DNA from 2 places in the Mesorhizobium sp. B2-7-3 genome. Region 1 is predicted to be linked to the other one. Evidence: predicted binding sites of a transcription regulator. Region 1 holds the regulator's gene; the other holds the start of a gene.
The links. The regulator LexA, encoded in region 1, represses DNA repair genes until DNA is damaged. The targets are predictions, from matches to a motif close to TGTTCNNNNTGTGTTCNG.
Positions count from the first base shown of each region.

Region 2: recA (recombinase RecA) is a predicted target of LexA. The motif match lies at 3,540-3,557, and genes of this name have one in related genera.

Region 1 covers NZ_VFTY01000017.1:35,639-41,458, reverse strand. The annotation lists gene gltX (glutamate--tRNA ligase) at 1-1,132, opposite strand, end outside; gene FJW04_RS28025 (ComEC/Rec2 family competence protein) at 1,236-3,689, shown strand; gene lexA (transcriptional repressor LexA) at 3,683-4,426, opposite strand; gene FJW04_RS28015 (GntR family transcriptional regulator) at 4,837-5,610, opposite strand; gene FJW04_RS28010 (ABC transporter substrate-binding protein) at 5,760-5,820, shown strand, end outside.
Region 2 covers NZ_VFTY01000013.1:93,108-98,927, reverse strand. The annotation lists gene sufA (Fe-S cluster assembly scaffold SufA) at 1-263, shown strand, start outside; gene FJW04_RS25665 (GFA family protein) at 297-794, opposite strand; gene FJW04_RS25660 (TfoX/Sxy family protein) at 885-1,208, shown strand; gene FJW04_RS25655 (pseudouridine-5'-phosphate glycosidase) at 1,394-2,311, opposite strand; gene FJW04_RS25650 (carbohydrate kinase family protein) at 2,389-3,333, opposite strand; gene recA (recombinase RecA) at 3,615-4,715, shown strand; gene alaS (alanine--tRNA ligase) at 4,987-5,820, shown strand, end outside.

The DNA of each region.
Region 1 (5,820 bases):
CGGCAAACAGGAAGGCGGCGCCGTCGACAAGCTCGACCAGCGTCTTGGCGCGCTCCTTCAGGCCTGGAAGTGCTGCCAGCAGCTGCGCCTTGTTCTTCTCGTTGAGCCGCGCCGCCATCGCCGGGCCGCCCTCCAGATAGGGCAAGGTGGCGATAAAGATATCGAACAGCTCGGTGTCGGCCATACGTCGCATATGCGCGCCGTTGATCGCTTCCAGCTTGGCGAAATCGAAGCGCGCCGCGCCCTTGTTGACGTCGCCAATGTCGAACCACGAGACCATGTCCTCGATCGACATGATCTCGTCGTCGCCATGGCTCCAGCCGAGCCGCGCAAGATAATTGAGCAGCGCCTCCGGCAGATAGCCCATGGCGCGATAGGCTTCGACGCCGAGCGCGCCATGGCGCTTCGACAGCTTGGCGCCGTCGGCGCCGTGGATCAGCGGGATATGCGACATCGACGGCACGTCCCAGCCCATGGCGTTGTAGATCACGGTCTGGCGGGCGGCGTTGGTCAGGTGATCGTCGCCACGGATGATGTGGGTGACGCCCATGTCGTGATCGTCGACGACGACGGCATGCATGTAGGTCGGGTTGCCGTCCGAACGCAGGATGATGAAGTCGTCGAGATCCTTGTTGGGGAAGCGCACGTCTCCCTGGACCCGGTCCTGCACCACCGTCTCGCCCTCGGCCGGTGCCTTGATGCGGATGGCGCCCCTGACGCCGGACGGCGCCTCCGACGGGTCGCGGTCACGCCAATGGCCGTTATAGCGTGGCGGTAGGCCCTTGGCACGTGCAGCTTCGCGCATTGCCTCGAGCTCGGCTGAAGTCTCGTAGCTGTAATAGGCCTTGCCCAGGCGCACCAGCTCCTCGGCCACCTCGCGATGGCGCGGCGCGCGCTCGAATTGGGAGACCGCGTCACCGTCCCACGAAAGGCCAAGCCAGGTCAGGCCATCGAGAATGGCCGATGTGGCCGCATCGGTCGAACGCTCGCGATCGGTGTCCTCGATGCGCAGCAGCATCGTGCCGCCGGTATGCTTTGCATAGAGCCAGTTGAAGAGCGCCGTGCGCGCGCCGCCGATGTGCAGATAGCCGGTCGGCGAGGGGGCAAAACGGGTGATGACCTTGTCGGGCATGGAACTCTCGGAAAACGTCTGAAGCTGGGTGCGGAGCGTGCGGACTTTCGCGCGTTGCGCGTTCATGTAGCATAGGACGTCGAGGGTGCAAGGGGCAGACCCGATGACTGGACGAGGCCGGGGCTCGGATCGGGGCGAGGATGCCGCTATCGGCGTCAGCGAGCGATCCCTGTTTGCGGCGCCTGCGACGATCCCACTGCCATCTCCGCTCGTGGCTGCGCCCGAAACCAGGTCGCTGCAGGCAGGTGGGCAGGAGCCGGCGCCGGCTCCTGCCGCGGGCAGGATCGCGCGCGTGCGCCGGCAAGTCGGCCTGGTATCCTTGCCTCGCCTGCGCCATGGCGTGGCCAAGGCGGCGGAGCTCGAACTCGACCGGGGCATCGCGTTCCTGCTGGTGCCGGTCTGTCTGGCCGTTGGGGCAATCGCCTATTTCTCGCTGGCATCCGAGCCCGACTTTGCAAAACCCGTCGCGGTCGTGGTGCTGATGGCGGTCTGTGTTTTCGTCTCGCGTTCCTGGTCGAAAACCCAGCTGTGTTTCATGGCAGTGCTGTTGTGCGCGCTGGGCCTGCTCGCGGCGAAGGTCGAAACATGGCGAGCCGGAACCCGGATGCTGGGTTCGGAAATCTCCACGCAATTGACCGGCCGCGTGGTCTCGCTCGAAGAGATGGAGAGCGGCCGCATCCGGCTGACCATGGACGTGATTTCGACCGCCCGGCCGAAACTGCGCTATGCACCGGAAAGGGTCCGGCTTTCCGCACGCAAGATACCGCCGGGAATGACCGCCGGCTCGCTCATCACAGGCTACGCCAAACTGTTGCCGCCGACCGGCCCGGTGCGGCCGGACAGCTACGACTTCTCTTTCGACAGCTATTTCGCCGGCATCGGCGGCAGCGGCTTCTTTCTCGGCAATCCGACGGTTGTTTCCGCCGACGACGGTGAGATGCCGCTATCGGCTCGCCTTTTTTCAGGCATCGAAAATGCCCGCGAATCCATCGCCGACCACATCAGGGGCAGCGTCGGCGGCGCTGAAGGCGAGATCGCGGCGGCGCTGATCGTCGGCGTGCGCGCCGGCATACCCGATGAAATCAATGAAGCGATGCGGCGTACCGGCATCTATCACATCATCTCTATTTCGGGACTGCATATGGCGCTTGTGGCCGGCACCATCATGGGTCTGCTGCGTGGTGCCTTCGCGCTGTTTCCAGACTTTTCCGCGCGCCGGCCGGTGAAGAAATACGCGGCCGCCGCCGCACTGTTCTCGATCGCGGCCTATCTCATCATTTCCGGTGTCGTCGTTGCCGCCGAACGCAGCTTCATCATGCTGGCGGTGATGCTGATTGCCGTCTTCTTCGATCGCGCTGCCCTGACCATGCGCAATCTGGCGATCTCGGCGATCGCCGTCATCCTGGTCTCGCCTCACGAGGTCGTCGGCCCGAGCTTTCAGATGTCGTTCGCCGCGACCGCGGCCCTGGTTGGCGCTTATGCCGGCTGGGCCGATCACCATGCGGGAAAGACGCGGCCACCGCCGCCAAAGCGATCCCTGGCGGGGTTCCTGACGCGAAAATTCCTGCTGGCGACAGGAGGATTGGCCATGACGTCCATTATCGCCGGCAGCGCCACGGCACTGTTTGCCATCTGGCATTTCCAGCGGGTATCGCCGCTCAGCCTGTTCGCCAATCTGGCCGTGATGCCGATCGTGTCGGTCGTGATGTTCCTGGCCGTCGCCAGCGCCCTGCTGATGCCATTCGGACTGGATTGGCCGGCTCTCTATCTCATGGGCAAGGGCCTGACAGCTATGATCGCCGTGTCGGCGTGGATATCGGAGCGCTCTCCGGTCGATGGAGTCGGGCTGATTTCGCAGCAATCCGTGCTGCTGGTCACCGTCGCGCTGGCAATCGCGACGATGGCGACGACATGGCTGCGGCTCGCGGCGCTGCCATTCGCGCTTGCCGGCCTGTTGATTGTGTCGCACACACGCGCGCCCGATGTGCTGATCTCGGAAGATGCGCGGCTGGTCGCGCTGCCGATCGGCAATGGCGAACTGGCCGTCAACCGGGAACGTCCGAACGAATTCGCAACCGACAACTGGAAGCGCGCCCTGATCTCCGAAACAATCGTCAAACCGGAAATGTTCGACACGACAGACAGGCAATTCGATGTTGCCAGTCCCACCGACCTGCCGCCGGGATCGCCCTTCTACTGCCGCGAAGGCCTGTGCCTTGCCAGGCACCCTTCCGGCGCGATCATTGCCTATGTCGAGGACCGCAAGACCACCTGGAAAGCCTGCGCTTTCGCCGACCTGATCATCGTCAACGACGCAACCGCCTATGACGCCTGCCATAATCCACTGGTTCTCGTCGTCACCAAACGGCAGCTCGCCCGCAAGGGAAGCGCTGCCGTCTTCTTCAATCCCCAGTCGGCCACGACCCGGGCCGCGATCGCATTCGCCATCGACGGACCATACCGGCCCTGGCACGAACAGCGAAAATTCTCACGCGAGGCGAGGGGGCTGCCGCCGTACAAAAAACCCGACAAGCCCGATGGCAAGCCGGCTCAGTAACGCCTGATCAACCCGACCAGCTTGCCTTGCACCTTGACCCTGTCCGGCCCGAAAATGCGCGTTTCGTAGGCTGGATTGGCGGCCTCGAGCGCGATCGAAGCGCCTTTGCGGCGGAACCGCTTCAGTGTCGCTTCCTCTTCGTCGACCAGTGCCACGATAATTTCGCCCGGGCTTGCCGTGTCGGCATTGCGGATAATGACCGTGTCTCCATCGAAGATACCAGCCTCGATCATCGAGTCGCCCTTGACCTCCAACGCATAGTGCTCGCCGCCCATGATCATGTCCGGCGGCACCGAGATCGAATGCGTCTGATGCTGGATGGCATCGATCGGCACACCGGCGGCGATACGGCCCATGACCGGGATGGACACGGCTGAAACCGCATCGTCGTCGTTGCCGGCCGCGGGCAGGCGCGAAGGCGCAGCGGCCGGCCTGATCTGGCGTCCGAGACTGCCTTGGCCAAGGCTGCCTTGGATGACGCTTGGCGAGAACTTCTTTGCCGCATTGAGGCCCGGCGCGATCGAGTCCGGCAACCGCAGCACTTCCAGCGCGCGCGCCCGATTGGGTAGCCGGCGAATGAAGCCGCGCTCCTCCAGCGCCGTGATCAGGCGATGGATCCCCGACTTGGAGGCAAGATCGAGTGCTTCCTTCATCTCGTCGAAGGAAGGCGGTATCCCGCTTTCCTTGAGCCGTTCGTGGATGAACATCAGCAGTTCATGTTGCTTGCGTGTCAGCATGGCGGCCCCCAAGACATTGAACGAAAGGTTGAACCAGAATCGAAAAAACAAACCCAGAACAAACACTATCTGTTCCAGTTGTGTTCTGCAACCGTTTAAAGTTTAATGAATTTGTTAAGGGGTCTGAAGTTTTTTGCCCGCGACGGCGGGCGGCAACCAGTCCTTTCCGCCGTCGGCAGGCGCATTGAAATCGTTTTGGTTAATGGCCTGTGGCCCATCCGCCGACGAGGCTTTGGCATCAGTTAGTTGGAAGGCTTCTCCTCGGAAGGACGTATAAATCGCGGAGCCATTATTCGCGGAACGAAACGAAACCAAAATGCCAACGATTGGTAGCTTCGGGCGGCCATGGATCGGGGCGTTCGGCGCACTCCGGCCAGCGCGTTCGAATAGGCGTCGCGGAAGCGCTGAAGTTATCCCGAACCCGCCTTCAAGCTGCCGGCGCGAGCGGCGTATCTGGTAGCGCCGCTGTCTTCGCTGTGGACATAGACGTGCAGTGTGTAGCCGATATGCGCCGTCATCAGCGCCTTGGCCCGCTCGACGTCACGGTCGAGCGCCGCTTCCATGATCGCGGTATGGTGTTCGATCGCAATCGCTTCGCGTAGCGCTTCGATTGCCTCTTCATAGCCATCCTTGAGGCCGGCCGCGGCCCGCAGTGTCGGCGCCAGACCAAGAAAGCGATGATGCCGGCGCAGCTGATCCGAGATCGTCGAGCGGAACCGCAACAGCCAGTCGCATGTGGCGGCGCTCAGCAGCGCCGCATGGAAAGCCTCGTGGTTCTCGTCCCATCTGTCGACGGCCGCGTCCGAGGGATCGTCGACCGCCGTCTTGCAACGCGAGAGCCGGTAGTGGGCGGTGACCACGGCATCCTCCCACTCCCTGCCGCCTTTTTCCATCGATTCGAGGAACAGGGGTATCTCGACCACCATCCTGGCGCGTGCCAGATCCTCCAGCTCGGCCCGCGACACCGGAGCCACGGCAAAACCACGATTGCTGATCGCGGTGACCAGGCGTTCGGCCTCGAGCCGCGACAGGGCTTCGCGCAACGGTGTCCAGCCGACGCCATAGGTGCCGCGCAGCGCACTCAGTTTGAGCGGGGCGCCGGGCATGAGGCGCGTGGTCAGGATGTCGCGCCGCAACAGCTGATAGGCGGCTTCCGTTTTTGTGGAACTCGTTTCATCCCGCATGGTGATCAATCCGTCGTCTGGCGAAAGTATATATGATATTGAGGCACAGCAACAATTATATATAATGTTTGACACAGACCGGCGGACTGACCATGATCGCCGTAGTAGCCGCGTTTCCAAGCGGCCCTGATCAAATCTGGGAGGAAATGATGTTGAAGTCGAAATCCGCTTGGTTGTCGGGTTTGGCCCTGGCAGGCGCATTGATGGTCG
Region 2 (5,820 bases), on a different contig from region 1:
CCGGCATGGAATACACGGTCGATCTGGTGACCGAGCCCAACACCAAGGACGACCATATCGAGCGCGATGGCGCCCATGTCTATGTCGCGCCGGAAGCCGCCCTGTTCCTGTTCGGCACCGAGATGGATTTCGAGCAGACGACGCTGCGCACCGGTTTCACCTTCCACAACCCGAACCAGAGTTCGGCCTGCGGCTGCGGCGAGTCGGTCGAGTTGAAGCCGGCCGATCTCAAGGCGCTGGCCGAGGCGCGCGCCACGGCCTGATCTTCCTTCGCCCCGTAAACGGGGCGAAGGAAGCTACTCCACCCACATACCCGTCCGCTTGTGCCAGTCCGCGATCGATTCCTCGGGATAGACGTCGAACGTCTTGTCGCCTTTGCCGATCTCAGGCTCGACCCAGTTCGCCTTGTATTTCAGCATCAGATGCACTTTTTCGGGTGGTTTCGGCAGGTCGCTGTCGATCGCCGAGGCGAAGGGATGCACCAGCTCCGGCCAGGTTGGGTCGTAGAGCCAGAGCGCCGACCCGCATTTGCGGCAAAAATTGCGCTCCCCGGTCGAGATCTCGCAGTGGGGATGCTCGTCATCCTCGATCTCGGCGCGATAGACGCCGAGATTGCTCTTGCCCCTGATGTTCAGCGTCTCGTAGGCGGCGCCGAGATTGATGGCGAAACCGCCGCCGCCCTGCTGCTTACGGCAGATCGAGCAGTAGCACAGCATGAACGGCACGGGCGTGTGGCTTTCCACCTCGAAACGCACGGCGTTGCAGCGACAGGACCCCTTGAGCAGCACAGGCATGGCTAAAACTCCGACAGGATAGCCACAACCTGTCAGCATGATTTTGGTTGCGGCGATGACAAGGCCAAATGCCAGTGACATGATCGCGGCATGGACAATGAGCGCATCGCGGAACTGTTCGAGGGCCTCGGTCCGGTCAGCATCCGAAAACTATTCGGCGGCAAAGGCATCTATTTCGATGGCGTCATCGTCGCCATCGTGCTGCGCGGCGAATTGCTGCTGAAAGCCGACGCGCAGAGCGCATCGGAGTTCGAAGCCGCGGGCTGCCGGCAATGGACCTACACCGGCTCTCGCCACGGCAAGCTTGTCGCCATGCCCTATTGGAGCATTCCCGACAGCGCTTTCGACGATCCCGACGAAATGACGGTGTGGGCGCGACGCGCCTACGAAGCTGGGCGGCGGGCGGGGAAGTAGGCTCCCGCCAGCGCGAGGCCACCCCTCATCCGGCCGCTTCGCGGCCGCCTTCTCCCCGGCGGGGAGAAGAGGTTTGCGCTGAGGCCGCAAGTTCCTCTCCCCTCGGGGAGAGGTCGGATTGCCCCGAATTGCTCTTTGCAATTCGGTCTTGGTAATCCGGGTGAGGGGGACTCTCTTGGCAGTCCCTACAGCGCCTTGGCGATCTCAGCCGCCAGCCTTGCATTGTTCTCGACCAGCGCGATGTTGGTCTTCAGGCTGCGGCCGCCGGTGAGTTCGAGGATTTTTCCCAGCAGGAACGGCGTCACGGCCTTGCCGGTGACGTTGAGGGCTTCGGCCGCCTTTTGCGCGGCTTCGATGTAGCCCGCCATTTCTTCAGCGGGGATTTCGTGGGATTCCGGCACGGGATTGGCAATCAGCATGCCGCCGCCCAAGCCCAGAGCCAGGCGTGTCCGGTAGAGATGCGCGATGTCTTCCGGTCCGTGCAAGGTCAATGGCGCCCGGAACGGTGACTGCCGCGACCAGAAGGCCGGCATCGTCTCGCAGCCATGGCCGACCACGGGCACGCCGCGCGTCTCCAGCACTTCCAGCGTCTTTTCGATATCGAGGATCGCCTTGGCGCCGGCCGAGACGACGATCACCGGTGTACGCGCCAATTCATCGAGGTCGGCCGAGATGTCGAAGCTCTTTTCCGCCCCCTTGTGCACGCCGCCAATGCCGCCGGTGGCGAACACCTTTATCCCGACCATGTCAGCCGCGATCATGGTGGCGGCGACCGTGGTGCCACCGGTGCGGCCCTGCGCGACGGCGAAGCCGAGATCGGCGCGCGACAGCTTCATGGCGTCACCGGTCATCGCCAGCGATTCGCGTTCGCCGTCCGAAAGCCCGATCTTGATGCGGCCGTTGACCACCGCGATGGTTGCCGGCACGGCGCCGCCGTCAGCGATGATCTTTTCGACGTTGGCCGCCATGGCGCCATTGTCGGGATAGGGCATGCCATGGGTGATGATGGTGCTTTCGAGCGCCACCACCGGGCGCCCGGCGGCCAGGGCCTGCGCCACCGGTGCGTGGACATCGATGAAGGGGCGGGCGGTCTCTGGCGTCATCTCTGATCTCCAATCCGGAGTGCGGCGCATCCATCAGGAAAGCGTAGCTTCACCGCGCGTTATGAACTTGCCGGGTCTCATGCCACTTCCCTGGCATCCGGCACAAGGGCCAGCGCTTCCGCGAAGCTCGCCGCGGTGAATTCGGGCACCGCGTCGGCGCTTTCGATGGCCAGCGTTGCCGCGGCGACGCCCTCGCGCACGGCGTGGCGCAGCGGCTGGCCCCGCAGCAGTGCTGCGACCGTTGCACCTGCCAGCGCGTCGCCGGCGCCGGTGACATCGGCGACTTTTCTGGGGGCAGGCGGCAGGATGGAAAAGGCGCCTGTCTCATCGAAACCCAGCACAGGGCCGCTGCCGGCCGTGACCACGCCGCTGGCAAGGCCGCTGCACCGCAACCCGTCGACCATTTCCCGCTCGGCGGCCGCTGCATTGACACCGGCCAGCACGACGGCCTCTCGCCGGTTCATGAAGAGCTGGGCCAGCCCGCCGAGAACCGGTATCAGCCGCATTACCTTCGCCGGCGAAATCGCGATGGCGAAAACCGGTTTACCGGCGGCGAGCGACAGCAGCCGCTCCAGGGCGGCCGACGGCAGATTGGCGTCGCACAGGATGGCATCGGCGGCGGCCACCTCCTGGCGTATCTTGGAACGCCTGATCTGCTTGGGAAAAGCCAGGTCGTACAGTGCCATGTCGGCAAAGCCGACGATCAATTCGCCCTCGCGATCGATCAATGCCGTGTAGCTCGGCGTGGTACGGTCGAGGAACACCGCCGAAAGATCGGCGATGCCTGCCTCGGCGATGGCCCGTGAAACCGTATCGGCCGACGCATCGCCGCCCCGCATCGACACCAGGGAGGCCGACACGCCGCGCCGCACCATGCTGCGCAACGCATTGAAGACGCCCCCGCCGACATCCTCGCGCATCGTGCCGGGATTGGAGGCTGCCGGCACATAGGGACCGTACACCTGGCCACGCCGGTCGATATGGGCGCCGCCCACGGCCAGGATCTTCGGGGATTCCACCATGGTGGCGATATGACCTTTGTTGTTGCGGCCGCACAAGCGCTAGAGTGCGCGACAGAGCTTCGCATGCTGGTCGGCGATTCGGTCGGGCGATACGATCGAGCCGTCTGGCCCAATGCGGAGCCCGTTCGTGCCAGGGTTTGCGAGACAAAAAAAGAACAAATCGCGATATCGCTTGTTTTTCAGTTGGTTGTCACCCCTTGCCAAATGAGAACAAAAAAGGTACAAAATGGCAGGGATCACGGATTGTCCGGCCTTCATTGACGACCAAGGGGTGATGTATCATGGCTCAGAATTCTTTGCGGCTGGTAGAGGATAAGGCAGTGGACAAATCAAAGGCTCTGGATGCGGCGCTGTCGCAAATCGAGCGGGCTTTCGGCAAGGGCTCGATCATGCGGCTCGGCGCCAACGAGCAGGTCGTCGAGATCGAAACGGTGCCGACCGGCTCGCTCGGCCTCGACATCGCGCTCGGCGTCGGTGGCTTGCCGCGCGGCCGTATCATCGAGATCTATGGGCCGGAAAGCTCCGGTAAGACGACCCTGGCCCTGCACACCGTGGCTGAAGCCCAGAAGAAGGGCGGCATCTGCGCCTTCGTCGATGCCGAACACGCGCTCGATCCGGTCTACGCCCGCAAGCTCGGCGTCGATCTTGAAAACCTGCTGATCTCGCAGCCCGACACCGGCGAGCAGGCGCTCGAGATTTGCGACACGCTGGTGCGTTCCGGCGCCATCGACGTGCTGGTGGTCGATTCGGTGGCGGCGCTGACGCCGCGTGCCGAGATCGAGGGCGAGATGGGCGATTCGCTGCCGGGCCTGCAGGCCCGCCTGATGAGCCAGGCGCTGCGCAAGCTGACCGCGTCGATCTCGCGCTCCAACACCATGGTCATCTTCATCAACCAGATCCGCATGAAGATCGGCGTCATGTTCGGTTCGCCCGAAACCACGACCGGCGGCAACGCGCTGAAATTCTACGCTTCGGTTCGCCTCGACATCCGCCGTATCGGCTCGGTCAAGGATCGTGACGAGGTCGTCGGCAACCAGACCCGCGTCAAGGTGGTCAAGAACAAGTTGGCGCCGCCCTTCAAGGTGGTCGAGTTCGACATCATGTATGGCGAGGGCGTCTCCAAGACCGGCGAACTGGTCGACCTCGGCGTCAAGGCCGGCGTGGTCGAGAAATCGGGCGCCTGGTTCTCCTATAATTCGCAGCGTCTCGGCCAGGGCCGCGAGAATGCGAAACTGTTCCTGCGCGACAATCCCGATACCGCGCGCGAGATCGAGCTAGCGCTCAGGCAGAATGCCGGATTGATCGCCGAAAAGTTTCTCGAAAATGGTGGCTCCGAGGGCAATGGCGACGACGGTTTTGAGGACGAAGCCGGCGCGATGTAGGCAACGGTCAGAATTTGGCCATAAATCCAGACTATTAGTCAATGCTTAAGTAACAGAGTTCTGTAGTACCGCGTTCCAAACCGCCGGCCTTCGCGCCGGCGGTTTTCGTTTGGGCGGCCCCGCAAGTGCCGGTGCAAAGCGCGAATTGGCCCAATTCCGTGTTTCTGGACAGGGTCAAGAGCTACGGCTAAAAGGCCAGCTCCATCTTCTAGAAAATATAGAGCCATCTCCCGCCGGTCCGGCCGGCGGCTCTCTTGAAAAGGCAGTATCCATGAGTGGCGTCAACGAGATCCGGTCGACCTTTCTCGACTATTTCCGCAAGGAAGGCCACGAGGTCGTGGCCTCGAGCCCGCTCGTGCCGCGCAACGATCCGACATTGATGTTCACCAATGCCGGCATGGTGCAGTTCAAGAATGTCTTCACCGGTTTGGAGAAGCGGCCCTATTCGCGCGCCACCACAGCCCAGAAAAGCGTCCGCGCCGGCGGCAAGCACAACGATCTCGACAATGTCGGCTATACCGCGCGCCACCTGACCTTTTTCGAGATGCTCGGCAATTTCTCCTTCGGTGACTATTTCAAGGAGCGCGCCATCGAGCTTGCCTGGAACCTCATCATCAGGGAGTTCGGGCTGAAGAAGGACAAGCTGCTGGTCACTGTCTATCACACAGACGACGAGGCGGCTGGCTTCTGGAAGAAGATCGCCGGTTTCTCCGACGATCGCATCATCCGCATCCCGACCTCGGACAATTTCTGGGCGATGGGCGACACCGGTCCTTGCGGACCATGCTCGGAAATCTTCATCGATCGTGGCGAGCACATCTGGGGTGGACCTCCCGGCAGTCCCGAGGAAGACGGCGATCGCTTCCTCGAATTCTGGAACCTGGTGTTCATGCAGTATGAGCAGGTGACGAAAGAGGAGCGCGTCGACCTGCCGCGCCCGTCGATCGACACCGGCATGGGCCTGGAGCGCATGGCGTCCATCCTGCAAGGGGTGGAGAGCGTCTTCGAGACCGACCTGTTCCGTCATCTGATCGATGCGGCGTCCTCGGCACTTGGGCGCGCGCCCGACGCCGAAACGGTTGCGTCCTATCGCGTCATTGCCGAT